3 regions of the Bacillus sp. LR_5 genome follow, and region 3 is predicted to be linked to each of the others. Evidence: riboswitches for the same ligand, from Rfam matches in the RefSeq annotation. Region 3 holds a riboswitch; each other region holds the start of a gene.
The links. Region 3 has a riboswitch for S-adenosylmethionine ahead of RAC86_RS03435 (bifunctional homocysteine S-methyltransferase/methylenetetrahydrofolate reductase). Riboswitches for the same ligand answer to the same signal wherever they lie in the genome.
Positions count from the first base shown of each region.

Region 1 (8,810 bases), on a different contig from region 3:
GTTGCCTTCTTCTGTAGAGGCGAAACCGCACTGCGGGCTCAGGCATAGCTGGTCCAAGCTGACAAAACGCGCGGCTTCATTGATACGGCGTTTCACATCCTCAGGATTTTCAAGCTCGCCGTATTTCGATGTGATCAAGCCGAGCACAATTTGCAGATCCTTGCGCTTCACAAAACGGAGCGGATCAAAGTTTCCGGAGCGGTCATCATCGTACTCCAAGAAAAGGCCGTCAAGGTTTAAGCCGTCCAAAATCGTTTCCGCTACAGCGTCGTACCCTCCTGATGCCGCCCAGGTTGAGCGGAAGTTGCCGCGGCAAATGTGCATTGTGATCGTTAAATCGTCAGGCCGGTCTGCGACGGCATCGTTAATTGTTTTGGCAAATATGGCTGGCAATGTTTCTGGATCACCGCCGAGCGCCCGGACAACCTCTCTGCCTTTGTCCTCAAAGAAGAGAGACCATGACGTATCATCAAGCTGGAGATAACGGCAGCCAGCATCATAGAAGGCTTTGATTGCTTTTTTGTACGCTTGGGCCAGATCATGAAAGTATTCCTCTTGATCGTCATAAATCCCTTTATCCGCCTTTTCGCCAAAAAACAGCATATTTGGGCTGGGAATGGTCAATTTTGGCGTCGCGTTACCAGCAATCTCATGTAAAAATTGATAATCAGCAAGCGCTGGGTAGCTCGTAAAATCGAGTTTTCCCGTCACTTTGATGCTGCGCGCTTTCGTTTTTGTGTTATGGAACTGAATTCCCTCAGCCGGGATGAACGGTTCCACACCGTCAAGCCCTTCCAGGAAGTCATAATGCCACCAGGAACGTCGGAATTCCCCGTCTGTTACCACATCGAGACCGATTTCTTTTTGTTTTTCCACGATGCGGGTGATCTCTTGATTTTCGATATCACGAAGCTGTTCCGCTGTCATCTCACCAGCCGCTTTTTTTTGCCGGGATTCCTTCACCGGAACGGAACGAAGCAAACTGCCGACATGATCGGCGCGGAAAGGTGCTTTGCGTTGTTTTTCTGTTTTTTGTCCTGCAACATTCGTTTGTTGAGCCATGTTATTCGCCTCTTTTCTGAAATATTGAGCATGTAAAAAGCTCTTCCTTTGTGTAAGGAAGAGCTTGAACGATCAAATCTCCGCCTCATCTGCAAGAACGCAATGTTCTTAAGGATTTAGCACCATTCTGTTTGAAACAGCGGTTGCCGGGTATCATAGGGCCAGTCCCTCCACCTCTCTTGATAAGGTACAACTTCATATTCAGATTTCAATTATCTTAATATTATTACTTTTGGATCAATTGTCAATGCTTTTTAGAAAATACTTTCATCTTCATCGTTATATAAAACCATATCAAGCACGATAGCGATGGCAGTGCAAATCAGAACATCTCCCTCGTTTGCAATCTGCAAGTGATAGGAATCACCCCAACTGAGCCACTTTTTGCTCACTGACATCCGGACATTTTCCCCGTCCGTCAGCTGGAATTCATCCCTCCATAAATCACCATCGATTTCCCAGTTAAGCCCGGAAATCACAAATTTCGGTTTGAAAAACGTTACTTTCTTCGTTACCTCACAAACTGTTTTCCCGCCAATTGAAATCTCATAGCGCGGCAATAAAGACATTAGTTTTTGTTCTATGGAAACGAGCGTTTTCCCAGATGAGTCTGTCATTTGTAATGAGTCTCCTAACGAGAAAAAACGCCCCTCCACCTTGAATGTTTCTTGTTCATCCCGGTCATAAATGTGAAATGCATCTTTAAATGAGAACATTTTTTGTTTCATAAATAACTCGATCATTGCTGAAGTCTCCTTTGGGTTTGCCTTGTATGAAATTACGGATATGTGGCGAAAAGGTTTCAGGCTCTAAATCAAAACAATTTTAAAAGGCTGCGTGATTCAGCAGCCTTTTCGTTTGAAATATAGAATTAGGAAAGATGCATCCGGCGTTTTTGGCGGATGGCGTCAAGGTCGATTAGGTTGTTGTGATGAGGTGCGGCTGCTGGCAGAGGGCTTGTCTTTTGCGGTTTGCGGCGATTGTCCTTGCTGAAAGAAAAAAGAAGATAGCCGCATAATGCGATGATAATAAATAGGATCATATTACATACCTCCCAAAAAAAGTTTTGGTACTCTCTATTGTACGGATAAAATGCCAAAAAGTATTCAAAAAATTCAAAATCAATAAATAACAAGAAACTGTCCCTCTAAAACAGTATTACCTGATGACCTGAAAATAGTCTTGAATTACGCTGTTTGCTCTTGTTGATGATTGGTTCTATAGTTACTATCGACGATAAAATAAATTCCTTTATATAACTTTTAACCTAAGTTTACGTAATTCGAATTACCTGTTTTTGGGTGCTGTTTTCTTGCTTGTTTGGTTTATACCCTATTTTGCGGAATTGAACACAAAAAACCCAAATTACGGAGCATTTGGGCGGTACGGGTGAATACGGATTGTATTTAGGGGATTTGATGTTTTATTTGAAGAAGCGTTTGAACATTTTTCTGATTTTTTGAAATGGGCTGGATTTCTTTTGCATGTTAAGCGGCCTGGAAATGATCCATTTTTTCAAGAGACTCTTGGCAGCGATTGCATGTTTTGTCATTGTTTTTCCTCCTCATTTGTTGATACTTGTTTTACGGAGGACGTGTTTAAAATGTTTCATTTTCACACAAAAAAGCCAGTCCTTTTTTGGACTGGCTTTTGGCATTATGCTTGCGCTTCAAACTGTTTTGCAATCTCAACGATGACATTTACGGCTTTGACCATGTTGTCAACTGAGATGTATTCAAATTTGCCGTGGAAGTTTTCCCCGCCTGTAAAGATGTTTGGCGTCGGAAGCCCCATGTAGGACAGCTGTGATCCGTCGGTGCCGCCGCGGATGGGGGAAATCTTCGGTTCGATGCCGAGGTTTTCCATCGCTTGCTTGGCAATGTTGACGATTTCGATGACAGGTTCAATTTTCTCTCTCATGTTGTAGTATTGGTCGTTCATATCCAGCAGAATCCGGTCTTGCCCGTATTCGTTTTGAAGTTCTTCAACGGCACGCTTCATTGTTTCTTTTCTGTTTTGGAAATTCTCTTTGTCAAAGTCTCTGATAATGTAGTGGAGCTTTGTTTCCTCTACGTCTCCTTGAATCGACAGCAGGTGGTAGAAGCCTTCATAGCCTTCCGTATATTCAGGCGCTTCGTCTGCCGGCAGCAGGCTGTTCAGCTTCATCGCGATTTTCGCAGAGTTGATCATTTTTCCTTTAGCTGTTCCGGGATGTACGTTGTTGCCTTTAATCGTAATTTTTGCGGCAGCGGCATTGAAGCTTTCATATTCAAGCTCGCCGAGCGGCCCGCCGTCAACCGTGTAGGCAAAGGATGCATTGAACCGTTTCACATCAAATTTGTGCGGCCCTCTTCCGATTTCTTCATCAGGCGTAAAGGCGACTCTGATTGTGCCGTGCTTGATTTCAGGGTGTTTGATGAGGTAATCCATGGCTGTCATGATTTCAGCGATACCGGCCTTATTGTCTGCGCCGAGAAGGGTGGTGCCGTCTGTGGTGATGAGTGTATGGCCCTTATAGCCAGACAGCTCAGGGAATTGATCAGGTGACAGGGTGACCTGCAGCTTTTCGTTAAGAACGATGTCTTTTCCATCATAGCTTTCGATGATTTGCGGATTCACGTTTTTGCCGGTAAAGTCTGTAGCGGTGTCGACGTGAGCGAGAAAGCCGATTGTCGGCACGTCTTTTTCAGTATTGGAGGGAAGAGTTGCCATGACATAGCCGTTTTCATCAATGGCTGCATCCTGCATGCCGATGGACTTCAATTCATCAACGAGCATGTTTCCTAATGTCAATTGGCCGGGTGTGGAAGGACAAGTGTCAACGGATTCATCGGACTGTGTGTCGACTTTTACATATGTAGTAAACCGTTCAATGATTTCTTCTTTCATTTCCAATCATCTCCTTTGTCTTATTTTAGCATGGCGGGATGAGAGATTTCTATTGCACAATACCGTTTCGAATGGCAAAAACGACTGCCTGTGTCCGGTCTTGGGCATTGCATTTTTGCAGGATGCGGTGCACGTGGGTTTTCACAGTGCTTTCACTGACGAAAAGCTTTTCAGCAATATCCTCATTTCTCAGCCCGTAGGCCATTTGCTGAAGAACCTCAAGCTCTCTTTTGGTGAACGGCTCTGCCAGTTCTTCTGGATGGGGCTGTTGCTTCGCCCGAAATGTCTCACTGATAATTTTAGCAGCTGTGACTGTACGGAAAATCGCCTCGCCTCTGGCCGCAGCGCGAATCGCATCTATCAACTCTTCAGGAAGTGTATCCTTCAGCAGATAGCCTACTGCTCCCGCACGGATGCCTTCAAATACGTATTCTTCCGTGTCAAAGGTGGTTAAAATGACTATCTTTGTATCTGGAAGTGCGGACATAATGTCTTTCGCCGCTTCGATGCCTGAGCAATGCGGCATCTGGACATCCATGAGGATGACATCGGGTTTTGTTTGTTTTGCGAGTGCTATAATATCGTGACCGTCGCCGGCCTCGCCAGAAACCGTCATATCCGTCTGTGCGTTGATGACGTAGCGGAAGCCTTCACGCACAAGCGGCTGATCATCGGCAAGCGCGACGCGTATTTTATCTTTGTTCATCTTTTTGCTCCTTATTCGTTGTCATGAGCGGCAATGACAGCTCAATTTTCAGGCCGCTCGGCTGTACGGCACTGAAAGTAAGGGAACCGCCTGCTTTTTCTGCGCGCTCTTTCATTCCTGTCAGGCCAAATCCATAAGTAAGGCTGCCGGTGAATTGTCCATCGTCGGTGATTGTGATATAGAGATGGGACTTGTCGTTAGAAATGACGGCCGCCGCATGGGAAGCGTCAGCGTGACGAATGATATTGGTCAGCGCTTCCTGCAAGATGCGGTAGATCGTTTCGCTCACGTTTGGAGGCCAAGACTCTTCTGACAGTCCGGCAGTATCTAAAGAAACGTGCAAGCCGCTCCGTTCCTCCACTTGATGAATGAGCCCCCGCAAAGCGGTAAGCCCCACCATCGATTCACTACGGCCCATTTGGTGAACGACAGACCGTACTTCTTGAAGACATTCCCTGGCGACACTCAGTACATTTTGAATGACTTTTTCTGAATCCTCCTTGCTGCTTTTAAGGATATAGGGAAGGGATTGAAGCTGAACAATCACAGAAGTCAGCTCGTGACCGATGCTGTCATGAATGTCGCGGGCAATTCTTGTACGCTCCTCAAGGACCGCGTACCTTAATGAAAGAACAGAAGCCTCCTGCAGCTCTGCATGTGCTTTCTGGAGTTCTTTATGAGCATGCTCCAGCTGCACATGCATTTTTGCCAATTCAGCATGATTCCGTTCAGCCTCCTTTCTCGCTTCTCGTCTGAAACGCATGGAGGAGAAGAAGACGTAGAGTCCGATCATGATCGAGATGTTGCTAATGATGGTTTCCAAGCTTCCTCCATGTGAGGATAGGAGGAATATGTTGCCTCCAATTAAACATGCTGTGAAGATCAAGGATAGCCGTGAAGGGAGTCTAAAGGCGGCATATATCATTAAAAATACAATCAAAAAATAGGCGGCACTCTGCTCTTGGCCGGAAACAGCCCAAAAGAAATCGGTCAGGAGCCAAAGCCCGATGAATATGCTCAAACTAACAGCAGTGGATGCCACATAGGGAATGATCCAAATGAATGCTAAGTATACCGCAAATACAAATGCTAACAAAATGGGATCAGCCTTAGTTGGATGAGATAAAAATTGTATGCAATTCAAAATGAGAATAAGGCTCGGCACAAGCTTCTTGTAGTAGTGCCGAGCCGGAGTTTGTCCGTTCATGCTGGTCCTTCTTTCGGTTATGGAATGGATACTTTGCCGGCGGTCAGCCGTCTGTATGCTTTGTAAAGCATGATGTTGCGGGCTGTGATGGTGCCGAGGGGAACGAAGAACATAGAATGAATAATGGCAATAAACATCTCGTTGCTCTCAGGCAGCCATGTTCTCGCGGCCATGCGCAAAGAAAGTATCACTAGAATGAGGATAACACTCCCAAGTGAGCCGCGTGAAGTGACCTTTCCGGTTTCCGGGTGAATCCGCACATTTACCATCTTCCCAATGCCAAACCCGCAGACCAGCCCGATCAGTAATAAAATGCCGCTGATCGCCACATGTAATACGGAATGAAAATACGCCGGCTGAAACGATGCAGATACGCCCCATAAGAGCAGCAGTGGAATGATCAGCAACTTCCCGGGCTTTACCGTTCTTTCTCGATACATCGATAAAATAATAAGAATCAATACAATAAAAATATAAGGGCTCATCGCCATGTCATCAAATCCTTTCTGCATTAAGCATAGCGAAAATAGGAAAGAAAAACGTCAACCGGCAGATTGATTTTTCAGCTCTATACTTGTTCGCGCTGCATAAAGTCATGTAACATGGCGTGAAAATGCTGAATGTCTTCGCTGTTTCTTTTCCACATCATAAACGTTTGGGACGCAGGCAATTCTAGATGTGCAGGCGTGCTTACAGCCATCAGCTTTTTTTCGGCTTCTTCCTGTTTGATAATGTAGGTAGGGAGGAAAGATGCCCCCATTCCCGCTTTCATCATGTGGACAGCCGTATCCGTCTGCCCGACAGCCATCATTTGAAGAGACGGGTAATGTGATCGGATGTTATCTAAAAAGGCATCCCCATAAGACGGATGATCATGCGTTAGCAGCCGATAGCGGGTTAAGACGGATGCAGCATCCGGCCTGCTTTCTTGGAAAGGAGCCGCCAGACAAAGCGTACCTTCGCATATGTGCTGATAATAAAGAGTGTTGGTGTTCGGGTCTTTCCGCGACAAACCAATATCAGCTTCATTGTGTTCCACCGCTTGTTTAATAGCGTCAGATCCAGCCACATGAGTTGAAAGCTCGACATTCGGATGTTTTTGGATATAGGCTGGCAGAAATCGAGGCAAGATATAGGACGCAATGTAGGGGTGTACGGCCAGCGTGAGTGATCGGCTGTACCCCTGTTTCCATTGGCTGACTTTCTGCTTTCCAGCTTGGTAAACATGGATCATTTCTTTGGCATAAGGCAAAAAGAGCCTGCCTTCGTCAGTCAGTACGATTCGTCTTCCGCTATGCAAAAACAACCTCATGCCCAGTTCATCTTCCAATTTCCTCATATGCTGAGAAACGGCAGGCTGTGTGAGATACAGACGCTCAGCCGTCTTCCTGAAGCTCTCTGATTCCGCTGCGGCAATAAAGGTTTGCAGCCACTTTAAATCCATGAAATATCTCCTTCACTGCAAGTTATCCATAACAAATTGTTACGTTTACATGCGCATTTGTTTATCACTGATTATACATCCATTCGTTTAGTATACCTATAGAACGAGAAAATAGAGAGAGGGATTCATATGAACATATACGTAGAAGCAAATCCATATTTACATGACAAGTATTCAAAATACGCGGATGAAAAATATAAGAGAGAAGGAAACCCATTTGTATCCTTTCCGATTCATTTTGATGACATCCCGTCCGGAGCAAAGACGCTCGCACTTACTTTCATCGATCATGACGCCATTCCCGTATGCGGATTCAGCTGGATTCACTGGACAGCGGCTAATATTCCGGCTTACATCGGAGAGCTTCCTGAACATGCGAGTGAGGAAAGACAGGACTTGATGATACAAGGGCAAAACAGCTTTGCTTCACCGCTTGCGGGAAGCAACGATCCAAAGGTGATTCACCAGTATTGCGGGCCGACACCGCCTGACAAGGATCATGCGTATACATTGACGGTCTATGCTTTAGATGCTGAGCTGAATCTTCAGCCGGGCTTTTACTTGAACGAGCTCTATCAAGAAATGAAAGAGCACATTCTTGCTGAAGCCTCTATCGAATTGCTGGCAAGGGTTTAAGCTAAAAAATATGAAAAAACTATTAATAAACGATTAAACTTCTTAAAAATGGATGTGGACCGGTTTTAAACACTATATAATGAAAACAGGTCATTTTTTAGGAGGGTTACATCATGGCAATACTTGTTACTGGCGGTGCCGGGTACATTGGCAGCCACACATGTGTTGAACTATTGAACAGCGGCTACGAGATTGTTGTTCTTGATAATCTGTCTAACAGTTCGGCTGAGGCGCTGAACCGTGTAAAGGAGATTACAGGAAAAGATTTAACGTTCTACGAAGCGGATTTATTGGACCGGGAAGCGGTAGATTCCGTTTTTGCGGAAAATGAAATCGAAGCTGTGATTCATTTTGCGGGGTTAAAAGCAGTCGGTGAATCTGTGGCGATTCCGCTCAAATATTATCATAACAATCTGACAGGAACGTTTATTTTATGCGAGGCCATGGAGAAATACGGCGTTAAGAAAATCGTGTTCAGTTCATCTGCGACAGTGTACGGCGTTCCGGAAACATCGCCGATTACGGAGGACTTTCCATTAGGTGCGACAAATCCTTATGGGCAGACGAAGCTCATGCTTGAACAAATATTGCGTGATTTGCATACAGCCGACAATGAGTGGAGCGTTGCGCTGCTTCGTTACTTTAACCCGTTCGGCGCGCATCCAAGCGGACGGATCGGTGAAGACCCGAACGGAATCCCTAATAACCTTATGCCGTATGTGGCACAGGTAGCAGTCGGGAAGCTCGAGCAATTAAACGTATTCGGAAATGACTATCCGACAAAAGACGGGACAGGCGTACGCGATTATATTCACGTCGTTGATCTCGCAGAAGGCCACGTCAAGGCGCTGGAAAAAGTATTGAAC
Region 1 covers NZ_JAVAXX010000031.1:93-8,902, forward strand. The annotation lists gene RAC86_RS09430 (5-methyltetrahydropteroyltriglutamate--homocysteine S-methyltransferase) at 1-1,062, opposite strand, end outside; SAM riboswitch class I at 1,145-1,251, opposite strand; gene RAC86_RS09435 (LURP-one-related/scramblase family protein) at 1,317-1,805, opposite strand; gene RAC86_RS09440 (hypothetical protein) at 1,934-2,197, opposite strand; gene RAC86_RS09445 (hypothetical protein) at 2,486-2,614, opposite strand; gene pepT (peptidase T) at 2,719-3,951, opposite strand; gene yxjL (two-component system response regulator YxJL) at 4,001-4,657, opposite strand; gene yxjM (two-component system sensor histidine kinase YxjM) at 4,644-5,864, opposite strand; gene RAC86_RS09465 (CcdC protein domain-containing protein) at 5,882-6,355, opposite strand; gene RAC86_RS09470 (LysR family transcriptional regulator) at 6,433-7,308, opposite strand; gene RAC86_RS09475 (YbhB/YbcL family Raf kinase inhibitor-like protein) at 7,438-7,944, shown strand; gene galE (UDP-glucose 4-epimerase GalE) at 8,058-8,810, shown strand, end outside.
Region 1: another riboswitch for S-adenosylmethionine. It lies ahead of RAC86_RS09430 (5-methyltetrahydropteroyltriglutamate--homocysteine S-methyltransferase); the one in region 3 lies ahead of RAC86_RS03435 (bifunctional homocysteine S-methyltransferase/methylenetetrahydrofolate reductase).

Region 2 (10,720 bases), on a different contig from region 3:
TGGGAGTAAGCGAATAGCTATTTCAATCATACATAGTGCAGAAAGGGAAAACGACACATGAAAGTGAAAACAAAATTGCTGGGGATTGTATCAATATTAGTTCTTTCAATGATTGGAATTGGAGGTTCCTCCGTTTTTATGATTTCTTCTACTGTGAAAAAGAATGAAGAACTTAAAGACAAAATGGAATTCCAAAAAGAAATGAAATACATCCAATATCGATTGGCCGGTTTATCAAATGATGAAAGAGGCTTTCTGATTACCGGAGACAAAGAATATGAAGAGGGAATGAAGGAAAAAGCAGACGATGCCTTAATGAGCCTGGATCGAGTCAATGACTTGATTGATGAAGAGAAATATCAATCAAATATTGAAGACATTAAAACAAGTATTATTCAGTATAGAGCTTTAAATCAGCAAGTATTAAAAGCCTATTCTTCAGATCCTAAAAAAGCAGAAACCATTCATTTTGGAGAAGAAAGAACGTTAAGAAAAGAAGTTGTAGATCCAGCTGTCAATAAGCTGTCTGATCGCCTGGATCAAGAGGTGGAGGATCTAAAAGGTGAAATACACAGCAATGGGGAAATGAGTCAATGGTTCATCATCATTGTCACAGCGGTATCAATAATGGTAGGCATTGTTTTAAGCTTATTGTTGTTAAAGTCCATTATGGTGCCATTAAGAAGTATGAATAGGCAGCTGGAGGAAATTGCTCATGGCGAGGCGGATTTAACCAAAAAAGTCATTGTGAAAAATAAGGACGAATTTGGTCAGCTTGCTCAATCTTTCAATTCTTTTACCCATTCATTAACTCAAATTGTGAAGCAGATCAGCAGCTCATCTGAACAAGTCGCTGCATCTTCCGAGGAATTATCGGCAAGCGCGGAAGAATCAAAATCAACTTCTGAACAAATTTCCGGAGCGATGCAGATGGCTGCCGACAGCAATGTGAAGCAAAGCTCAATGACAGAAAAGAGTGCGGAATCCATTACTGAATTATTAGACAGTATATCATCTGTTGCTTCAAATACAGGTAACATAGCGGATCTTTCTTCGTCGATGAGAGACAAGGCTGAAATAGGATCTCAATCCGTCAACAAAATGTTAGATCAGATGAAGTTCATTGATAAATCTGTCGATTCTGCCGGCAATGGCTTGCAGGCATTGGTAGCGAGCACAGCAGAAATCAGCAATATTTCTTCGCTAATCACAAATATTTCAGAGCAGACAAATTTGCTGGCACTGAATGCAGCGATCGAGGCGGCCAGAGCCGGAGAACAAGGGAAAGGATTTGCTGTGGTGGCAGAAGAAGTTCGGAAATTGGCCGATGAAACGAATAAATCAGCCCATCACATCCAATCGGTGGTAACAACCATCCAAAATGAATCAATTGAAACGGTGAATAACATTAAGGTTGTTCAAGAAAATGTGAGCTCAGGTATTGTTCTTTCTCAAGAGACAACAGGGAATTTCAATGAAATACTGAATTTGGTGGAACAGGTCACTTCTCAAATACAAGAAGTGGCAGCGGCAACACAGCAGCTTACATCAGGCGTTGAAGTAATTCAGCATACAGTTCATACATTAGCCGCTGGTACAAAAGAAACGTCAGCAAATACAGAAGCGGTTGCAAAATCATCACAGGAACAGCTTCATTCAATGGAGGAAATCTCTTATGCTGCAGAATCTCTATCCAAGTTGGCGGAAGAACTTCAAACGGTCATTCATCGTTTTAAATATTAATTAGGTTACATGACGTTAAAACCCCACCTTATTCGGTGGGGTTTTAAGCTTCCTCAATATCAGAAGCTGGTATGATGTTAGCATTGACAGGTATTTTCACTGTGAAAACGGAACTAACTTACTTCTTTAAAGTTAGCTCCGTTTTAAATGACTAGTCCAAATTTTGATCAATAGTCCCTTCAAAATAGTCATCGCTGACTTGTTCATGAGTTTCAGCCAATCCTTTTTCCAATTGCGTGGTTCCTTTATAATCTGAGGGATCGAAATATTTTCCAGCCACATCTGTGGTGTCATTTATGTTTTCTTTATTATGAGTTTGCGTTTCAGCGTTTGCATTTTCTGTCTTACCACTTTCATTTAAAGTCTGCTGGAAATCATAGTCCTTGTCAATTGAAGAAAATCTTTTGTAGTCATCCGGTCTGTCTGCTCCACTTTTTTGAGTCACTTTACTCACTCCAGATTATTGAAATTTAACTGTGTCATATGGGGTTAAGTCGAAACTTATTTCGTTCTTTTAGGATCAGAACCATGTTTTTTAGGATCATCTACTTTAAAAGCTGTTTCAGTCTCATGGTCATTTCTTATTTGCTCAATACTTGAATTTTGAATTCCTTTTTTACTCATTGGTGTCACCCCTTTACGAAAAGTGTTGAATATCAACTCTTCTTATTCTGTCTGTTAGGCAGGTATTCATTCGCTTTTTTTCGTTGACTCTTTCCCATTTAAGCCAGAGAGGCTTTACCTTCGGTCGTTTTTGAAACCTTTTATTAGCACACTTCGTATATGAAGAAGCTGTCTAAAGCTGGGAAACACTGTACAAAACGTTTGAAAAAGAAGCAGAGATTAGGACAGGTTAGGGAAGGAATCTGCATGTAAACATAACAGCCACCATTAAAAAGTCAATTAGGAGGTGAAAAAATGAACAAAATGGTATCATATCAGCTTATGACGTTAGGACTATCCAGCCTTTCTTTTGGTTTGCTTTTCGGATTTTATTCTCTCGTCACCTATCACATGCTGATGATCGCTTTATTCACAGGAGCACTTGCTTTATTATATGGTTTTATGATGTTTGGGCTTTTTGCTTTTCCGCTGCAAATGATCTTGCAGAAAACAGCAAGAACATTCAGTTTAATGTATCTATCGTTTTACATTGTACTCGCTTTCATTTCTGTATTCCTGTTTTATGCTATCAATGAGCCTGCTTCAATATCATGGATATTCCAATCAAATATTTATTATATGTTAAGTATTGCATCAGCAGTGATTTACTGGTTTTGGGATTCTCTAATCCTTTATAAACGTGTGCAGCTTACCGGGAAAATAAAGTAAATCAGGTTCGCGTTTTAGAAAAAAGGGGAGGCGCTGTACGAGAAATGACATGGATATCGAAATAAAGTTTAAAAAATTTTAGAAGAGTGGCATTCTACGTATCATAAAGGAGAGACATTGAAGATGAATATGGCGAAAGACGGAGATACCATAAAAGTTGTATTTGTGTATCAAAAAAACGAGCAGATTGAAGAAGTGACGCTTAACTCAGCGCAATTGTCTTTTATTAAACTCAAAACAGGTATGGATTGAAACATTCAGCCAGAACCTCAAAATTGAAAACACCGTTTGGTCTTACGGCAATCAGAATGTATCTTTACAAGTTTACTTAAAATAGAATCGATGTTTGAACTGAGAGGATGATCAGCTGACTATACATCTGAACTGAGAAGAGCGTGACAATGAATCTCGCTCTCCTCAGATTTGCTTTATTCACCCTGATGTTTCTCAATTAATGTGAATGTCCATTCTTTTAACATATGTTTCTGTACATATTTTTTTCCGTTTATTTCAATGTATGGAATGTCTGTCATGTCTCCAGCTAACTGTTTTGCCTCAGTTGTCGTTATTCCTAAAAAATGTCCGATGTAAAAGTGAATATCTCGTTCTTTTATAAGAAAGGTATCACTTTTTTCATATGCTTTTGGATGGTTCATTTGCTTTAAGCCTTCACCGATAAAATATCCAGCTAAAGCAACACCGATTCCTAAAAAAACGTCCATATGCATGCCTCCATTATGTCGATTTTATGTTATACGGGCTTGGCATACTCCGGGTTTCATTTTCAACCAAAAAAACTGCCAGAACGTGATTTGGGCGTTTTTTTGTTCATGCTTTTTCAATCTGTACACGTCCTGAAAAAAAGGTGGCGCCGCCGCCCATATCGGACAAGCGGTCTGAGGTAAGCGCGTTTACAAGCTGTTTTTTGCCTGTTTCATCCGCCCATAATCCTTGGCTGACTACGACCCCGGGCAGCACTTGTTCTCCGACTGCAGCGGCCAGCTCGCATTCTCCCCGACCGTTCCAAATTCGTACAGGATCCCCATCAATGATTCCATGTTCTTCAGCATCTTTTGTGTTGATAAAGAGCTTTGGCGTCCTTTCAAGCTTGATGTGCTTTGCATTGTTGGAAAACGTTGAGTTTAAGAAATTATGGTTTGGCCCCGGAACATACATAAACGGATATTCGTTATCGCATGTAAGAGGCGTATGTGTCGGTAAAGCCGGGAAACCGGCTTGTTTCATTTTCTCTGAGTATAATTCTATTTTTCCGCTTGGAGTCGGAAGTTCGCCTGGAAACAGCGGCTTTTCGCGTTTCGCTTTCATAAATGAATGCTTAGTAAGTGAATCGTAATCAATCTCCGCCAAATATGGGTTATCTGGATGGTCAAGCGCCTGGCGGATTAATTCTTCATCTGAATCTTTGAGCTCCTGGTCTGTGAACCCCATTGCTTCAGCCAGTAATCGGAACACCTCAGTGTTAGACTTGCTTTCTCCATATTTCTCAATCACTGGCTGCTGAAGCTGAATGTAATGGTGCCAGTAGGAGGTATAAAAATCAGTATTTTCAAAAGCGGATGTTGCAGGCAGTACAATGTCCGCATATGCAGCCGTTTCCGTTAAAAATAAATCATGAACCACAGTAAACAGGTCTTCCCGCAGCAAGCCCTGTCTGACTTTATTCGCTTCTGGAGCGACAACGGCTGGATTCGTCCCGTAAATAAAAAGAGAACGAATCGGCGGATCGGTTTCCAAAAGCACTTTGCCCAGCTGATTCATATTAAACGATCTCGGTGTGAGCCCCTTCAATAAGTCAGGCCGCTGCAAGGCATTTGTGTTATATTCTAAAATTCCGCTGTTATGCTTAATTGCGCCGCCCCCTGTGTGCAGCCATTGGCCAGTAACCGCCGGAAGACAGGCAATCGTCCGTACAATCATCCCGCCGTTATCGTGGTGTTGAAGTCCGTTTCCGATTCTAATAAAAGCAGGGGAGGTTTCGCCGTACATTCTTGCCAGCTGATACATATCTTCGGTGCTGACACCGGTGATCAGTGATACCTTTTCCGGATCATACTGTTTCACGTGTTCACGGAGCTCTTCATAGCCGACCGTGTATTCAGACAGAAATGCTTCATCATGAAGGTTTTCTTTAAATAAGATGTGCATGATGCCAAGAGCAAGTGCGCTGTCGGTTCCGGGTTTTATGGGAATAAACCAATCTGCAAGACGTCCTGTCTGGTTTTTATGAACATCAATCACGACAATTTTTGCACCTTGTTTTCGTGCTTTTTGGGCGATAGTAATTTGGTGCATATTTGTACTGACCGCGTTGATTCCCCAAAAAATAAATAGTTTCGTATGAATGGTTTCCTCAGGATCAATTCCCGCACTTATACCCATTGTATATTTATAGCCCTCTGATCCTGCTTTGCTGCAAATCGTCCTTTCGAGCTGGCTCGAACCCATGCGGTAAAAGAAGCGGCGGTCCATACCTTCAGCTGTTAATTTCCCCATATTTCCGTAAAAGCTGTACGGAAGTATGCTTTCAGCTCCTTCTTCATCAATCAGCTGTTTCCAGCGGGAGGTAATGGTATCGATTGCCTCTTCCCAAGAAATCGGTTCGAATATCGCTTGGCCTTTCGCACCTGTCCGTTTAAGCGGTGTAGTCAGCCGCTTTTCATCATAGATGCGCTCCGTCATGTTTCGGACTTTGTTGCATATGTTCCCGGCTGTGACAGGATGATCAGGATCACCTTGGACTTTCACAATTTTTCCGTCTTTTTTATGTATTAACAATCCGCACTGATCCGGGCAGTCAAGCGAGCAAACGGATTTAAAAATGCCGTTTTGTTGTGTGGCAAAAGATTTCATGGCCCAGTTCCTCTCTCTAGTTAGATATTTTGTAAGAATTATAACATTTCGGATGATAACGTCAATTCTGAAAAAAAGAGATTGACATCAATCTGAGACTTCTTTATGATAAACGTATTCTTCATTCTGAAAATTACATACTCAACATTTTCTATCCAGAGAGGTGGAGGGACTGGCCCTATGAAACCTCGGCAACATTATTGTGCCAATTCCAGCAAGCGTCAGCTTGAAAGATAGGAAAGCAAGGTTTATACCGGCGTCTGTCTGTAAACAGGGCACGCTTATACATGAATCTCTTTCCATCTTCGGAAAGAGATTTTTTTATGAAAAAATATGATGAAAAGGATGTTTTGCACCATGACGGTTTTGGTTACGGCACCGTACAACGAAGAAGGACGAAAAGAGCTTGAAAACATGTTTGGCTCAGTTACTTATCAATCTTGGAAGGAACAAGGCCGGGCATATCGGGAAGATGAACTCATTCAGCTGCTAAAAGCAACAAATGCGACAGGCTTGATTACTGAGCTTGATCAAGTAACAGACAGCGTATTTGCATCTGTTCCAGAACTTTCATTTGTGGGCGTGTGCAGAGGAATGCCATCCAATGTGGATGTGGCCGCAGCATCAAAAAGAGGTATACCCGTTTTCTATACACCCGGGCGGAATGCACAAGCGGTTGCTGAAATGTTTATCGGTAATGTGATTTCCTTTCTCCGCCATACCAGCTCCTCTAATCAATGGCTGAAGGATGGAAAATGGGACAGCGATTACTTGCAGGCTTATGTCAAATTTAAAGGGAACGAATTAACGGGAAAAACGGTCGGCATGGTTGGGTTCGGCGCGGTTGGTCAAAGGATTGCAAAACTGCTGACAGCGTTTGACTGTAAAGTAAAGTATTACGATCCATACGTACAAGACGATCATCCGCTGTATGAAAAAGTATCTCTCAAAACGGTGTTTTCAGACAGTGATATCGTTTCTGTCCATCTGCCTCGTACTGAGAAAACACTGAGACTTATTGATCGGAAGTATTTTGATCTGATGAAAGAGAGTGCGATTTTCGTCAATACTTCAAGAGCAGTTGTGGTAAACCGTGAAGATCTTTTATCTGTATTAAAAGAACATAAAATCAGAGGAGCGATTTTAGACGTTTTTTATCATGAACCTCCAGAGGAATCAGATTACGAATACATTTCATTGCCTAATGTTCTGGCAACACCGCATCTCGCTGGAGCAACCTTTGAAGTAGAAGATCATCACGTGACGATCCTGAACGAAGCCCTCAAAAAGTGGAAGGTTGGAAAAACTCTTAATATTCCGACACTGTATAACAAAGATGAGCTGAAAACAGAGGTTTAAGAGAGGAGGTTACAGGAATGAAAAAACAAAAAGGCTATCTCGTTTTTGATATCGGCACAGGGAATGCGAGAGTAGCGGTCGTAAGTGTATCGGGCAGCGTTCAAACGGTTGAAAGGGAGGACATCGTGTATGCTACCGAGACGCTTTACCCGGACAGCCGTTATTTTTCTCCTCAGGTGCTGTGGAAGCAAGTGATGAAACTGGCAAAACGTGCGCTTTCTCGTTCAGGTGATATTGACATTATTGGTTTGACATCGACAAGTCAAAGACAGGGGATTGTTCTGATCGATCAAAACGGCGACTCTTTTCTCGGGCTGCCGAACATTGATAATCGTGGCCGTGAGTGGGAGGAGAGTATACCCAATCAGGAAGAGATATACAGCCGCACAGGCCGCCTCCCGACTGCACTTTTTTCTGCGCTCAAGCTTTATGGTTTAAAACAGCGTCAGCCCTTTTTATGGGAAAAGACTGCTAGTTTTACAAGCATCAGTGATTGGGTGACATATCAGCTGAGCGGAATTTTGACATATGAACCATCGCAGGCAACCGAAACCCTGCTGTTTGACGTGAAGCAAAACACTTGGTCAGAAGAGATGTGCGGCATATTCGGCTTTTCACCATCCATCCTTCCGCCTCTTGTAAGAGCGGGAACAGCGATTGGAACGATAACAAATGAATATGCGTCCGAATTAGGCCTTTCTATAACTGCTAAGGTTATAGCAGGGGGTGGTGATACACAACTGGCTGTGAAAAGCACTGGCGCTGCGCTTGAGGACATTGTCATCGTATCAGGGACAACAACGCCAATAACCAAAATTACTGCTGATCATGGCGACACAAAACATAAAGCATGGCTGAACTGCCATACAGATCAAGGACATTGGCTTGTGGAAACGAATCCGGGAATTACCGGCCTGAATTATCAAAAATTAAAACAGATATTTTATCCAAATGAATCGTACGAAGTGATGGAGGAAGAGATTTCTGCCCTTGCTAAAGAAGACAATGCGTGTGTGGCGGCTCTCGGTTCTTACTTATCGGCAGAAAAGAATGCGTTAACGAGAGGCGGATTTCTTTTTGATGCCCCGCTTTCCTCAAATTTAAAGAGAGCACATTTTGTACGTGCGGCACTGCAAGAGATCGCATTTTCGATCAAATGGAACTTTGACATTTTAACAAGGGTTACTCCGTTTGAACGTGACTTTGTTTGGGTGTGCGGAGGAGGATTCCAAAGCAAAGCACTCACTCAATATATCGCGGACCTTCTTCAGAAAAAAATCTATGTCCAAGAGGGATATCATCAGGCATCTGTCGTTGGCGCTGCAGTCATTTGCAATGAAACCTTTCAATTGACGGAAGAGATGTCAGCAAATATCCGGGTGATCGAACCGCAAGACTGTCGGGTCGAACTGGCTTTATATGAGGAATGGAAGCAAACACAGCGTTTTTTTTCAGAGTCAGAAAGCAAAGTGTTGATATAAGTCGGTATGTGCTGCTGTTTTAAGGAATGAACTAATTTTCGGCTTTAACAAGGTAATACGGTAATTGATATCAGCATCTAAGGAGGAGACAGATATGTTAGATAAAATTGGAATACCGAAGCGGCTTGCCTGGGGGTTTTTAGGGGTTGTTTTGTTTATGATGGGAGACGGGCTTGAACAAGGCTGGCTCAGCCCGTTTCTGATCGAAAACGGACTTACGGTTCAGCAATCCGCTTCAATTTTTAGCATTTACGGGATTGCGCTTGCCATAGCTTCCTGGTTTTCAGGTGTATGTCTCGAAGCATTTGGCGCAAAACGGACGATGTTTATGGGGCTGTTGTTTTATGTGATCGGTACAGCTGCCTTTATCGTGTTTGGATTTGAACAGCTGAACCTTCCTGTGATGTATGTGACTTACTTCGTAAAAGGGTTAGGCTACCCGCTTTTTGCTTATTCTTTCTTGACATGGGTCATTTACAGAACACCCCAAAACAAACTGAGCACTGCTGTCGGCTGGTTTTGGATTGCATATTGTCTCGGCATGTTTGTGTTTGGTGCTTGGTACTCAAGCTATGCGATCAAAGCGTTCGGCTATTTGAATACGCTTTGGAGCTCTATATTCTGGGTATGTCTCGGTGCCATCTTCGCATTGTTTATCAATAAAGACCGTTTTGAAAAGAAGAAAAGAAAAAGATCGGAAACAGCCGAGGAACTTTTAAAAGGAGTTACCATTCTTTTTACGAATCCTCGGGTGCTTACAGGCGGAATCATCAGAATCATCAACAGCATTGGTACATATGGTTTCCCAGTTTTTTTACCGATGCACATGGCTCAGCACGGAATTTCAACCAATGTGTGGCTGCAGGTTTGGGGAACGATTTTTCTTGGGAACATTGTGTTTAACCTTATCTTTGGAATTGTCGGCGATAAATTCGGCTGGAAAAATACCGTTATTTGGTTTGGTGGAGTCGGCTGCGGTATTTTCACCGTCCTATTATATTATGCACCTGTTTTCTCCGGCGGAAGTGTAGCGGTTGTCAGCGTGATCGGCTTTATTTGGGGAGGTTTGTTGGCAGGCTATGTACCGATCGGTGCGATTGTGCCGACGGTGGCCGGAAAAGACAAAGGAGCGGCCATGTCTGTGTTGAATTTGGCTGCAGGTTTATCAGCGTTTGTCGGTCCTGCGCTCGCTTGGCTGTTCATCGGTCTCGTCGGTGCGCAAGGCGTCGTCTGGATCTTTGCGGTCCTTTATCTTGCGAGTGCAGTCATGACGAAATGCATTCATATACCTGAGGAAAAAGCAGTACAGGAGGAAACGTCTCCTCAATATGCATCTTAATCAGAAAGCGCCCTGTCTCAGGGCGCTTTTTATCATTTGTTCAGTAATGCAAGGATTTCCGATACGGAATGCTGTACAAATGGCTGATCTGGGCGGGATTTCATCATCACAGTCAGCCCGATGAGAATAAAATAAAGGTCTGCGCCTTTGTTCAGCGTTGATCTTGCTTTTTAACTCGCCTGAACGACGTATCTTGAAGTGGCTTCATAGCGGCTTCCAACGCTTGATCTTCATTGAATTCACGATGACGAGCCATCAACATTACCTCTTTTCGTATCGTTCAGTATGTTATTATTGTATGAATTGTTGAGGAAGCTGTAAAACTTTTCTAAATAAAAATAGACAACATATTGACAATGGAGTGAGAAATGTTATGATAATAAAGACAATATATTGTCTTTTAGGGAGGGAGCATCATGGATTATTCTAAAGAACTGAAAGATTTATTTTTAATGCAGCAGTCTTACGCTACACTTTTTTCCGTCTTAAACAAAATTCAATCACGCGGGGACGATTATTATGAAAGCTTAACGTCAAGACAATTTATGACGATGGTTGCCATACTGCATTTACCGGAAGAAGAAACGACATTCAA
Region 2 covers NZ_JAVAXX010000061.1:5,864-16,583, reverse strand. The annotation lists gene RAC86_RS14785 (methyl-accepting chemotaxis protein) at 58-1,743, shown strand; gene RAC86_RS14780 (YozQ family protein) at 1,895-2,188, opposite strand; gene RAC86_RS14775 (hypothetical protein) at 2,245-2,367, opposite strand; gene RAC86_RS14770 (UPF0715 family protein) at 2,662-3,075, shown strand; gene RAC86_RS14765 (hypothetical protein) at 3,199-3,327, shown strand; gene RAC86_RS14760 (hypothetical protein) at 3,504-3,797, opposite strand; gene RAC86_RS14755 (molybdopterin oxidoreductase family protein) at 3,904-5,946, opposite strand; SAM riboswitch class I at 6,095-6,186, shown strand; gene RAC86_RS14750 (2-hydroxyacid dehydrogenase) at 6,280-7,305, shown strand; gene RAC86_RS14745 (FGGY-family carbohydrate kinase) at 7,323-8,786, shown strand; gene RAC86_RS14740 (MFS transporter) at 8,881-10,125, shown strand; gene RAC86_RS14735 (MarR family winged helix-turn-helix transcriptional regulator) at 10,542-10,720, shown strand, end outside.
Region 2: another riboswitch for S-adenosylmethionine. It lies ahead of RAC86_RS14750 (2-hydroxyacid dehydrogenase); the one in region 3 lies ahead of RAC86_RS03435 (bifunctional homocysteine S-methyltransferase/methylenetetrahydrofolate reductase).

Region 3 (10,720 bases):
GTCTTCCAGCCGAGTTTTTTAAAGGCGGCTCTTGTTTCAGCGGGCGTTGCATAAAACTGTTCGAAAGATTTGTCAGGCAGGCGGCTGACCGTGATAGGCCCTCCGATATAGTAATCCGGGCGCGCCAGCAATTTTTTTACGCCTGGGTGGGCAGGATCGTTTGTTTTAAAAACAGACAGTGCTTCTTGTGTTTTATCAGGCTGGTATATATCGGTGACTGTGATCATGCCGTAGGTAACACCGTCTTTCACAAGCTTGACGTGATCTCCGGCAGACAGCTGTCTTGCTGTTTTTTCTCCGACAGGCAGCGTAATCGGCAGGCTCCACGGCAAGCCGTTTGCCAGCCTCATCTCTTTCACAACGGAATGATAATCTTTTTCTCCCAAAAAACCTGTTAACGGGCTGTATCCGCCGATCGCGATAAGCTCCAGATCACTCAGTGCAAGCTGATCCAGCTCTGCTTGGCACGCGCACCCTTCAAAATGGCATGCGGGATCACAGCGGTTGATTAATACCCCTCCGTGGGGTTCGTTTCCATTCAACGTGTTCAACCTCCATTTATACGTTTCCTTGTTTTCTTTGCTGCAGTTAATGAAAGTTTGACATCAGCGCCTCAACATCATTTCGACTCTCATAGCCAGAACCTGCCGTCCGCTATTCTTGATGCAGGCCGCATTCTGTTTTCTCCCGTCCGGCCCATCTTCCAGCCCTCTCATCGTTCGGGTCCGGGGAAGGCAATGTACACATTTCACAGCCTATGCTCGGGTAATGTTGATCGTGCAGTTTGTTATAAGGCAAATTGTGCAGGCGGATGTACGTCCAAACGTCATCCCATGTCCAGTGGATGAGCGGGCAAATTTTGATGAGCTCAAACTTCTGGTCCAGGTTTACGTATTGAATATGCTTTCTCGTTGGTGACTGATCCCGGCGCAGTCCTGAAATCCAAGCTGTCATGCCGGACAGGTGCTTTTTGAGCGGTTCGATTTTCCGCAATTGGCAGCAGAGGTTCGGGTTATGCTTCCACAGCTCTCCGCCGTACTTCGTCCCCTGTTCTGTTAAGCTCAGCTCGGGTTCGAGCATCTGGATTGCAAATCCCGGATATCGTTCTTTGACGGTCTCGATCAGCTCATATGTTTCCTGAAAATGAAGCCCGGTATCCAAAAAGATGATGTGTGCATTTTTGTTGATTTTTGATATTAAGTCGAGAAGCACCATTCCTTCTGCGCCAAAGCTGCAGGCATACACAATCTTTTCTCCGTACGTTCGGTAAGCCCATTTCAACACATCGAGCTCATCGATCAATTGATCCGTTATCCGTTTGGACAGCATGTCGTTCCATGTGTCATATGTGATGGTTTCGTTCAATGTTTTCCCCCCGTTTGCATCTGCTTTTTTTATCTATTGATCGAGTTATAGGCAGACTATTCATTTTTTGCATAAAGGTTCAGGTTTTAGGTGCCGCGCCCGCCTAAAATGAGGTGCGGAACCATTAAGAGCCCGGCTGAATATGCTTTTTAGCAAAATGGTTTTATGCCCAAGGAGAGGTAGTATGCCGATTGCCATTTATCAGGGGCATCATCATTCGCTTGCCCCGGCGGACATTAACATCGTCATTGATGTCATCAGAGCCTTTACGGTCGCCCATTATGCGTTTATCGGCGGGGCGAAAGAGATTTTGTTGGTCCGGACAGCTGATGAAGCCTTTGCGCTGAAAGACACCTATCCGGATTATGTATTGACGGGAGAGGAAAAGGGGGTCGGTATCAGCGGATTTGATTTAGATAATTCTCCAAAACGCATGGCTGGGCAGGATATGGCGGATAAGCGCCTGATCCAGAAAACAACAAACGGCGTCACAGCAGCATTGGGGGCGCTGAACGCAAAGCATCTGTTCGTAACTGGATTTTCCAATGCCAAAACAACGGCAGAGCATGTGAAAAAGCTCGCCGCAAACGATTGTGTCATAAACATAGTGGCTTCCCATCCATCCGGTGATGACGATATGGCGTGTGCGGAGTATATCAAAGGCATCATTGAAGGGACAAATGCGGTAACGGCTGAGGAGGCGATTCAAAGAATAAAACGCTCTTCTGTTGCGGAGAAGTTTTTTGACAGCCGCCAGCCATTGTTTGATTCGGAAGACATCGTTTACTGTACAAAAGAACTGACGGGCGATTTTGTGATGAAAGTGAAACAAGATGGAGAAGTTCCAACGATAGAGAGGGTCATAATATGAATGATTTTTCACTAGAATTGCCAGTGAGAACAAATAAGCCGAGAGAAACCGGGCAGTCCATTTTAATTGATAACGGCTATCCCTTGCAATTTTTCAAAGATGCGATAGCCGGAGCGTCCGACTATATTGATTTTGTGAAATTCGGCTGGGGCACATCATTACTTACGAAAGATCTTGAAGAAAAAATCAGCACACTGAAAGAACATGACATTACATTTTTCTTTGGCGGCACACTGTTCGAAAAGTACGTAAGCCAGAAAAAAGTGAATGAATTTCATCGGTACTGCACCTATTTCGGCTGTGAATATATTGAGATTTCAAACGGTACGCTCCCGATGACAAATAAAGAGAAAGCGGCTTACATTGCCGATTTTTCTGATGAATTTCTTGTGCTCAGTGAGGTGGGCAGCAAGGATGCGGAATTAGCAAGCCGGCAAAGCTCTGAGGAATGGCTTGAATATATCGTTGAGGATATGGAAGCGGGCGCGGAAAAAGTGATTACAGAAGCCAGAGAAAGCGGAACGGGAGGGATCTGTTCCAGCAGCGGCGATGTCAGGTTTCAAATTGTTGACGACATCATTTCCTCGGATATTGATATCAACAGGCTGATTTTTGAAGCGCCTAACAAAACGCTTCAGCAAGGGTTTATTCAAAAAATCGGGCCGAATGTGAATCTGGCCAATATTCCATTTCATGATGCCATCGCGTTGGAGACGCTGCGTTTAGGGCTAAGATCCGATACCTTTTTTCTGTAAAACAGCGGCTGCGGGGCTCTCGTCGTGAAGAGAGCCTCTGCCTATTATTTTTTATGGCGGTACATAGGCGTGAGATAGGGAAGAGAGGTCAGGCGGATGTTGTAGATGAAGTCGATGACTCTTGTCGATATCACCTGGCATATGAGGGCTTGAATGACGATGCCCCAGTCAATAATAGACGCGGTGACCATAAAAATGATGCAATTCATGATGAGCAGGATCGTTCCAGGATTCCCGCCGCGGTAGATAGAAATCATCAGAGCAAGGGCTCCGAATCCTCCGTTCGAAATTTTATATTTGTATAAAAGTCCGATGCCGAGTCCCAATAACACTGCGCCGCTTGCCAGATCAAGCCACAGATTAGATGTGATATCCGGAAAAACTGCATCAAAGATCAATACCGAGACAGAGGTGACGGTGATAGAAGCGAGGGTGCCGGTGAATGTTCTCATCTCCAGCCATTTTAAAGCGGTAAAAAGCATTGATACATTCACAGCCCACACTGAAAAGCCGTGGGGGATTTGAAACAGATAATGCAATAGCACCGCAATACCTGCTGCACCGCCTGTCGGAATATCATGCGGAAATAAAAACAAGGACATGCCGAGTCCCTGTAGTACGCCGCCTACGACAATCATAAACGTAAGTTTTGCTTTCATCAGCAGTTCAGCCATTAAGTCATTTGCTCCTTTATGAAAAGACTTGTCCGCTGTTTTCATTTTATGAGGCTGTCCATTATTTATGTCTCAAAATAAAGAAATGGTCCAGCTTAATAGGCTGAGCCATCCCACTTGTAGCGATTGACGATCTCCATATTGATCTCTGTTCCAATGCCTTTTCCTTTCGGGATGTGGACCATTCCTTTTGAAGGCTGCAGGCTGACGAGATCTGTAAAAGGATTCTCCATGACGTCCCACTCGATCGGTTCAATGTGATCTTTCTTCATTTTAGACCATGGGGGCAGACAGGCTTGTGCAAATAAAGCATAGAGCCGTGAAAGCGATCCGTCATATGCATGGGCGGATGCTCTGACGCCGAAATAACGCGCGAGCTGGAGGCAGTCCCGAAACTCATCAATTCCGTTGACATGCATGACATCGGGCTGAATGATATCCAAACAGCGCTGTGAAAGGAGAGGCACATATTGCGCCGGGCCTTTCATGTTTTCTCCGCCGGCAACAGGAACAGACAAACGGCTTCGAAGCATAGCGTAATCCTGCGGCTGATCAAAGGGCAAAGGCTCCTCAAGCCAGCCAATGTTCGTCCATTCGGAGAAATAGCGCTCCCATTTAAAAGCCGCAGCGGTATCGTAGCTTTGGTTTGCGTCCAGTATCATCGTAATGGAGCTGCCTGCTGTATGCTGCAGCGCATTGATGTGCCGGACATCCTCTTTGAATGAAGTCCCGCCAATTTTGACTTTGATTTGCTCAAAACCATTTTTCAACTGGGCTTCAACATTGGAGACTGAGCGGCTGATCCATTGCGGGGAGTCTGAGTACGATTGAAAAGACGCGTACACAGGAATCTCCTCTCTGTATCGCCCGCCCCATAATTCGCAAACCGAACAATCCGCAGCTTTGGCTGCAATCTCTGTCAGCGCCATGCTTACAGCGGAGGCCGCCCGCTGGTGCCATTTTTGAATCGTGCGCACTAATGACAGGCGGCTGCCAGCCTGTTTTCCTAATAGAAACGGGATGATCCGCTTCGTAAAACCGACATGGAGAGCAGGGAGCCAATCAACGCATTCTCCCCAGCCGTCTATCCCGCTTTCGGTGATAATCCTGATGAGATAACAAGTCCGATATCGTTTAAACCCATTGGCATCTCCGTATGGCTTTTCTAATCGGTGAAATAGCGGAAAGGTTTCAATCCGTACAATTTTCACACTGGGTGCTACCTTTCCTCAGCGGGCTGTAGCCGATTTCCAGCCATTTTAGTGTCTTCTTTTTCTTTTGTTTCTTCATTGTTTTGCTTCACATGGATGAGCATCATCACAAGAATCCCGACAACGAGAGTCAATCCCGCGATGCTTAAAAACATGCCGGGTCTGGACCATTGCATCAGGCGGCCGAAAATCGGAGGACCGATCGCTACTCCTAAGAAACGTACAGAGCCGTACAGCGAGGTGACAAATCCCCGTCTTTCCTTGCCGACAGCCCCGGTAATAAAACTGTTCACACAAGGAAGGACAAGACCTGAGCCTATGCTGCTCAGTACAAGAACACTGATAAAAAGGACAAGATTTTCAATGAATGACAGTGCCGCGTAGGATACGGTCATGAACGCCAATCCAAGTACGATCAGCTTTTTCATTAACGATTGCTTTTGCCCGATTTTGCTTCCTGTTGTATAGGACGTCACACACATAACCAAAAGCGGGATCGCTAAAATCAAGCCTTTTTTCACGCCGTCGGTGTCGTATGTTTTTTCAAGAACATCTGAGAGATAAAACAGGATGCCGAATAAAGTAAACAAACAGGTCGCACCGGCTAAATAAGCGGTAAACAGCCATCTGCCTTCATGTTTAAAGACACTTAACAGCCCTTTTGCATATTTTCCGATTGGTGGCGGTTCTTTTTCCTTTTTCTTTTCTTTAATAAAAATCCAAGTCAGTACGATCGAAATGATACAAAACACAGGAAAGGCAAAAAACGCGCCATACCAGACAAGCAGGGCGATCAGCGAGCCAATGATCGGCGATAGCACTTTCCCCATGCCGTTTGAAGCTTCAACAAGGCCGAGCACCTTGCTCTCCTGGGCGCCTTTAAACAGATCTCCCGTCAGTGCCATGGCAATTGGGCCGGTTCCGGCTGCCCCGATTCCCTGTAACGCTCGTCCTGCCATGACCCAAGGGTAGGCATTGTCAAAAAAACCTGCCGCAAACCCGGCTAACAAACCGCCGGCACCATACAAAATTAAGCAGGGAATAATGATGACTTTCCTTGAGAATCGGTCTGCGAGATAACCGACAATCGGAATCGCAAATGCTGCAATTAAGGAAAATACTGTGATCACGAGACTGACTTGAAATTGTGATAAATGAAGTTCAGATTTCATTTTTGGCAAAATCGGAATAAGCATCGAGTTTCCTAGGGTTAATATTAAAGGGATTGAACCGATTGCTACAATCGTCATTCCGTTATTTTGTTTTGATGATTCCATCTCAGAGCACACTCCTTTTCTTCTGCTTAGAATGTCCCTGTTGGCTTCGTTTATTCAGCGATCAGACAGCAAAAAACCGAACAGAAGATACCTGTTCGGGAAAAAAGAGGGTTAACCGAGAGCCTGTGAAATCAAAGCATATAAGTGTCCATTTTGAATAGGCGCTTTTTTCTGATAGAACAAAAGCGGAGGTTCATCATCTTTAAGAAATCCCATTTCTATCAGGCTGTCATGCAGAGACGTGTGTTCACTCGGTATATCGATTCGCATCGGCCCTTGTTTGCCGGCCGCCAGCCTGTTAATTATCTGTGCTGCAACATCTGATGATGGAGCGATGATGGGGCCGAATTTCAAATTGGCCGGTGTCTGTACAGAAAGTCCGTAGCCAATGAGCTGTCCGTCCTGATTTCTGGCGATGATACATTCGCATGAAGCAGAAATAAGCTGCTGCAAAAGGTTTGATCGATCTCCGCCAAAGGCAGCCAGATCCGCCGTGGTTAAGTCGTGAAAGTCTTGTTCTCTAAAGGATGTCAGTTCAGCGTCAAGCTTTTTTGTATAAGGTTGAAAACTATGACAGCTGTACTTTCGCACTGAACCTGCTGTATGAAAACCTGCTTTTTCATAAAGCGGCAAACCTTCTTTTGTGGCGCAAAGCCTGATGGCTGTGTTTTCATCCGTTTGGGTGATACAGGCGTTTACCATACGCCGGCCGAGACCGAGCCGTTGATATTCTTTGTCCACGATCACGAGGCCGATAGAAGCAAGACGGCCAAACAAAAACAAGCCGATGCAGGAAATAATATCACCGCTGACATTTTGATAGCCGAAAAAGCGTCCTTGCTGGACAAGCAGTGCCAGCTCTTGTTCGCCGTAATCCGGCCACCCGGCTTGCCTGCAAAGCCGCAATAGACTAGGGGTATGTTCTTCATGAAGCTTAATCAGCTTATCGATTACCCTCATACAGATCACCTGCTTGTTTCGAGTTTTTTATACATGATGATATGTGTGCCTATGCCGGGAATCTCAAACGGTTCGCCGAGTTCTTCCCAGCCAAGTTTTGAATAGTAGCCTTTCACATGGCTTCTGGCATTGCACCAGACTGCCTGAACGCCGTTCTCCGCCAGTTTCTCTTCCGCGTGTTTGATCAGCGTGCTCCCGCCTTTTTGATCGCGATATCCTTCAAGCGTTGCCATGCCTCTCAGCCGATATGCTGGGGATTCTGTTATTAATGGCTGATTTTGCGGGGAAAAAGAAGCGATGCTGATCAGCTTCCCTTCAAAAAACGCGCCGAGATGAAAGGAGCCTTTTGCATGATCCTCTTCATATTTGCATTGTTCAATGGATTGATGGGGGCGCAGAATGCGGTGCCGGATTTCATATGTATCTTCCGCGGAAATGGTTTTGACTTCGAGCATAATGTTCCTCCTCATGACTGTTTTTCTATATCGTAACACGAATCCCGTTGAAAAAGACCGCCCGATTGGATCAGACAGTCTTTAAAGGGATTAATGCAAAAAGATATTTTGGCGCTGCTCATCTTTTTGCTGAATATATGAAGTGAGCTCAGCGGTTAAGTCAGATCTGAGGAAAGGCGTTATCAAGTAGATGCCGTTAAACAGCTCGCATGCCGTATCCAGCAGGGAGCGGGCAATTGCAAGGCCTTCCGCCTTTTGCTTTTCTTTATCTTCACCGGCATGGGCCATTTTTTCGCGAATCGTATCAGACAGCTTAATGCCGGGAATTTCATTATGGATGAATTCGGCATTCCGGCTGCTTGTCAGCGGCATGATGCCGATATAGATCGGCGTCTTCAGATGTTTTGTTTCGTTATGGATATCGACAAGCTGCTGCTCGGAATAGACAGGCTGAGAAACAAAATAATCTGCGCCGCAATCTATTTTTTTCTCAAGCCGTTTTACCGCTTTATCCAGATGGCGGACGTTAGGATTAAATGCGGCGGCAACTGAGAAATTCGTTTTCTTGCCGAGCGGTTTTCCAGACAGAGACAGACCTTCATTGAATTGTTTGATCAGCCTGATTAAATCAAAAGATGTTAAATCATATACAGACGTCGCACCAGGAAAATCCCCGATTTTAGAAGGGTCACCTGTAATAGCAAGCACGTCATTCAGCCCTAACGTATCAAGGCCCATTAAATGTGACTGTAAGCCGATAATGTTACGGTCACGGCACGTAATATGGACAAGGGAACGCATATCGAGCTGCTGCTTGACAAGGGCGCCGCAGGCAACATTGCTGATCCGCGGGGTCGCCAGAGAATTGTCGGCGAGTGTCAGGGCATCGATTCCCGCTTCTTTTAATTCAGCAGCCGCCGATAGAAATTTGTCAAAGCTTAGTTTTTTCGGCGGGTCCAGCTCTACGATAATAGAGCGTTTTTTCGCCGCGATCTCATCCAGGCCGGGCTCGGTTCGCTCGTGATGAACAGAAATGAATTCTTTCGCCCGGGTTTTGACTTCTTTTTCCGTAATCGGAGCCAGTCCGCCAACCGCTTCCGCCATCGCCCTGATGTGATTCGGTGTTGTGCCGCAGCAGCCGCCGATAATCCGCGCGCCTTGCTTACGGAATTCTAACGCGCTGTTTTGAAAATACGTGTCGTCTGTTTCATAGACGAGCCGTCCCTCTTCAAGCGAAGGAAGACTGCTGTTCGGATAAACCGATAAGAATACGTCATCAAAAATTGGCACTTCGCTGAGCGCTTCAATCATGTGATAAGGGCCGAGGCGGCAGTTAATGCCGACAATATCAGCTCCGAGATCCGCAATCGAGCGCAATGCGTCAGAAAGCGGCGTTCCGTCCTGCAATACGCCTTGCTCGTGCATGGAGACATTGAGCATAATCGGAAGATCAGTCTCTTTGCGCGCGATTTTCAGCACTTCACGGGCTTCTTCCAAATCATAATATGTTTCTAACAGTAAGCCATCCGGCTCTTCATGCAGCAGCAGATACAACTGCTCGCGGAAGCTGCGCTTAATTTCGTCAAGACTGTACGCATTTTTATTAAATGTCCGTATGCCGCCCATCGTTCCAAGCACGTATGCATCGCCTGCTGAAGCCCGCGCGATCTTTACGGCCTCCTGATTCATTTTTTTGATGTCATCCTCAAGACCGTGTCTGGATAATTTAATATAGTTGGCCCCGTACGTATTCGTTTGAATAATGTTGGCTCCCGCTTCAACGTACGCTTTATGTATGCGCTGAATTTCCTCCGGCTTTGAAATATTGAGCTCCTCAAAACACCTGTCAATGCCATAGGAGTAGAGGAGCGTCCCCATGGCGCCGTCACCGATTAACACCTGTCTTTGCAAATCTTCTAAAAGTCCCATTGTCTGCCTCCTTTATTCACATCAGCAAGGAAAAAAGAGAAATAAAAAAAGTCCTCTTAAGAAGAAGACTTTGTCAGTGATTTTGTCTCTTCTTATCTTCCAAGCTGTTCGAGCTTGCTGGATTTAGCACCTTGGTCATGGCTGATCGCCATTACACCGGTTGCTGAAGCTTCGTCGGGCCAGTCCCTCTGCTTCTCTTGATAAGAACGGATATGAAATTTTCGTGTCAGGAAGTGCCAAAAGATACCTGGCGTTTTTCCCTTTCTCCAAATTTACCGAAAATAAAGACAATAATCAATAGGAATCAGAAAATTTATCTGAAATTTATAAATTGAACGTCAATTGGCAGGTCTGCTCCCCGCACAGCTGAGATAATCTGCTGCAGGTCATCTTTGTTTTTTCCGGTGACACGCACTTGATCATCCTGCACCTGAGACTTTACTTTCAGTCCGGAGTTTTTGATGATCGTATTGATTTTTTTTGCGTTGTCCTTGTCAATGCCTTGAACAAGCTTTGCACGCTGGCGTACCGTTCCGCCTGACGCGTTTTCAACCTTGCCGTACTCAATGTTTTTTGTCGGTACGTTTCGTTTAATCAATTTGCTGACCAGCACATCTTTCAGCTGGCTTAATTTGAATTCGTCATCGGAAACGAGGACGAGCTCCTCTTTATCTAAAGAAATGTCGCTTTTGCTGCCTTTAAAGTCATATCGGGTACTGATTTCCTTCAGTGCAATTTGGATTGCGTTTTGCACTTCAGGCAATTCCACCTTGGATACAATATCAAATGAACTTTCTTTTGCCATATGAAAACCTCCATAACATTTAACTTATGTGTTGATTATAGTAGAATAAAGAGAAACTTCCAACAGAACAAAGAATCAATTTGTGATGATTGGAAAAAATGTTAACAAAATCCGCAGAGAATAAGCGGAACAGGAAGGACGATAGCATGAGACCAGGGCAGCAATTAACCTTGAGTATAGATCACCAAACCGACTTCGGTTATTTTTTAACCGATGGGGAAGATACGATTCTCTTACATAACAGTGAAATGACTGAGGATATCGAGGACAGAGACGAAGTAGAAGTCTTTATATACGTCGACCAGCAGGAAAGGCTTGCGGCCACGATGAAAATTCCGGTCATCAGCGCGGATGAATATGGCTGGGTTGAAGTGGTGGATAAAGTGGAAGATATGGGCGTTTTCGTTGATGTCGGTTT
Region 3 covers NZ_JAVAXX010000008.1:43,273-53,992, forward strand. The annotation lists gene sat (sulfate adenylyltransferase) at 1-542, opposite strand, end outside; gene RAC86_RS03395 (phosphoadenylyl-sulfate reductase) at 655-1,365, opposite strand; gene RAC86_RS03400 (2-phosphosulfolactate phosphatase) at 1,550-2,236, shown strand; gene RAC86_RS03405 (phosphosulfolactate synthase) at 2,233-2,991, shown strand; gene RAC86_RS03410 (YitT family protein) at 3,036-3,665, opposite strand; gene RAC86_RS03415 (mandelate racemase/muconate lactonizing enzyme family protein) at 3,761-4,876, opposite strand; gene RAC86_RS03420 (MFS transporter) at 4,885-6,153, opposite strand; gene RAC86_RS03425 (GNAT family N-acetyltransferase) at 6,265-7,113, opposite strand; gene RAC86_RS03430 (GNAT family N-acetyltransferase) at 7,119-7,568, opposite strand; gene RAC86_RS03435 (bifunctional homocysteine S-methyltransferase/methylenetetrahydrofolate reductase) at 7,659-9,497, opposite strand; SAM riboswitch class I at 9,587-9,704, opposite strand; gene RAC86_RS03440 (YajQ family cyclic di-GMP-binding protein) at 9,811-10,302, opposite strand; gene RAC86_RS03445 (CvfB family protein) at 10,401-10,720, shown strand, end outside.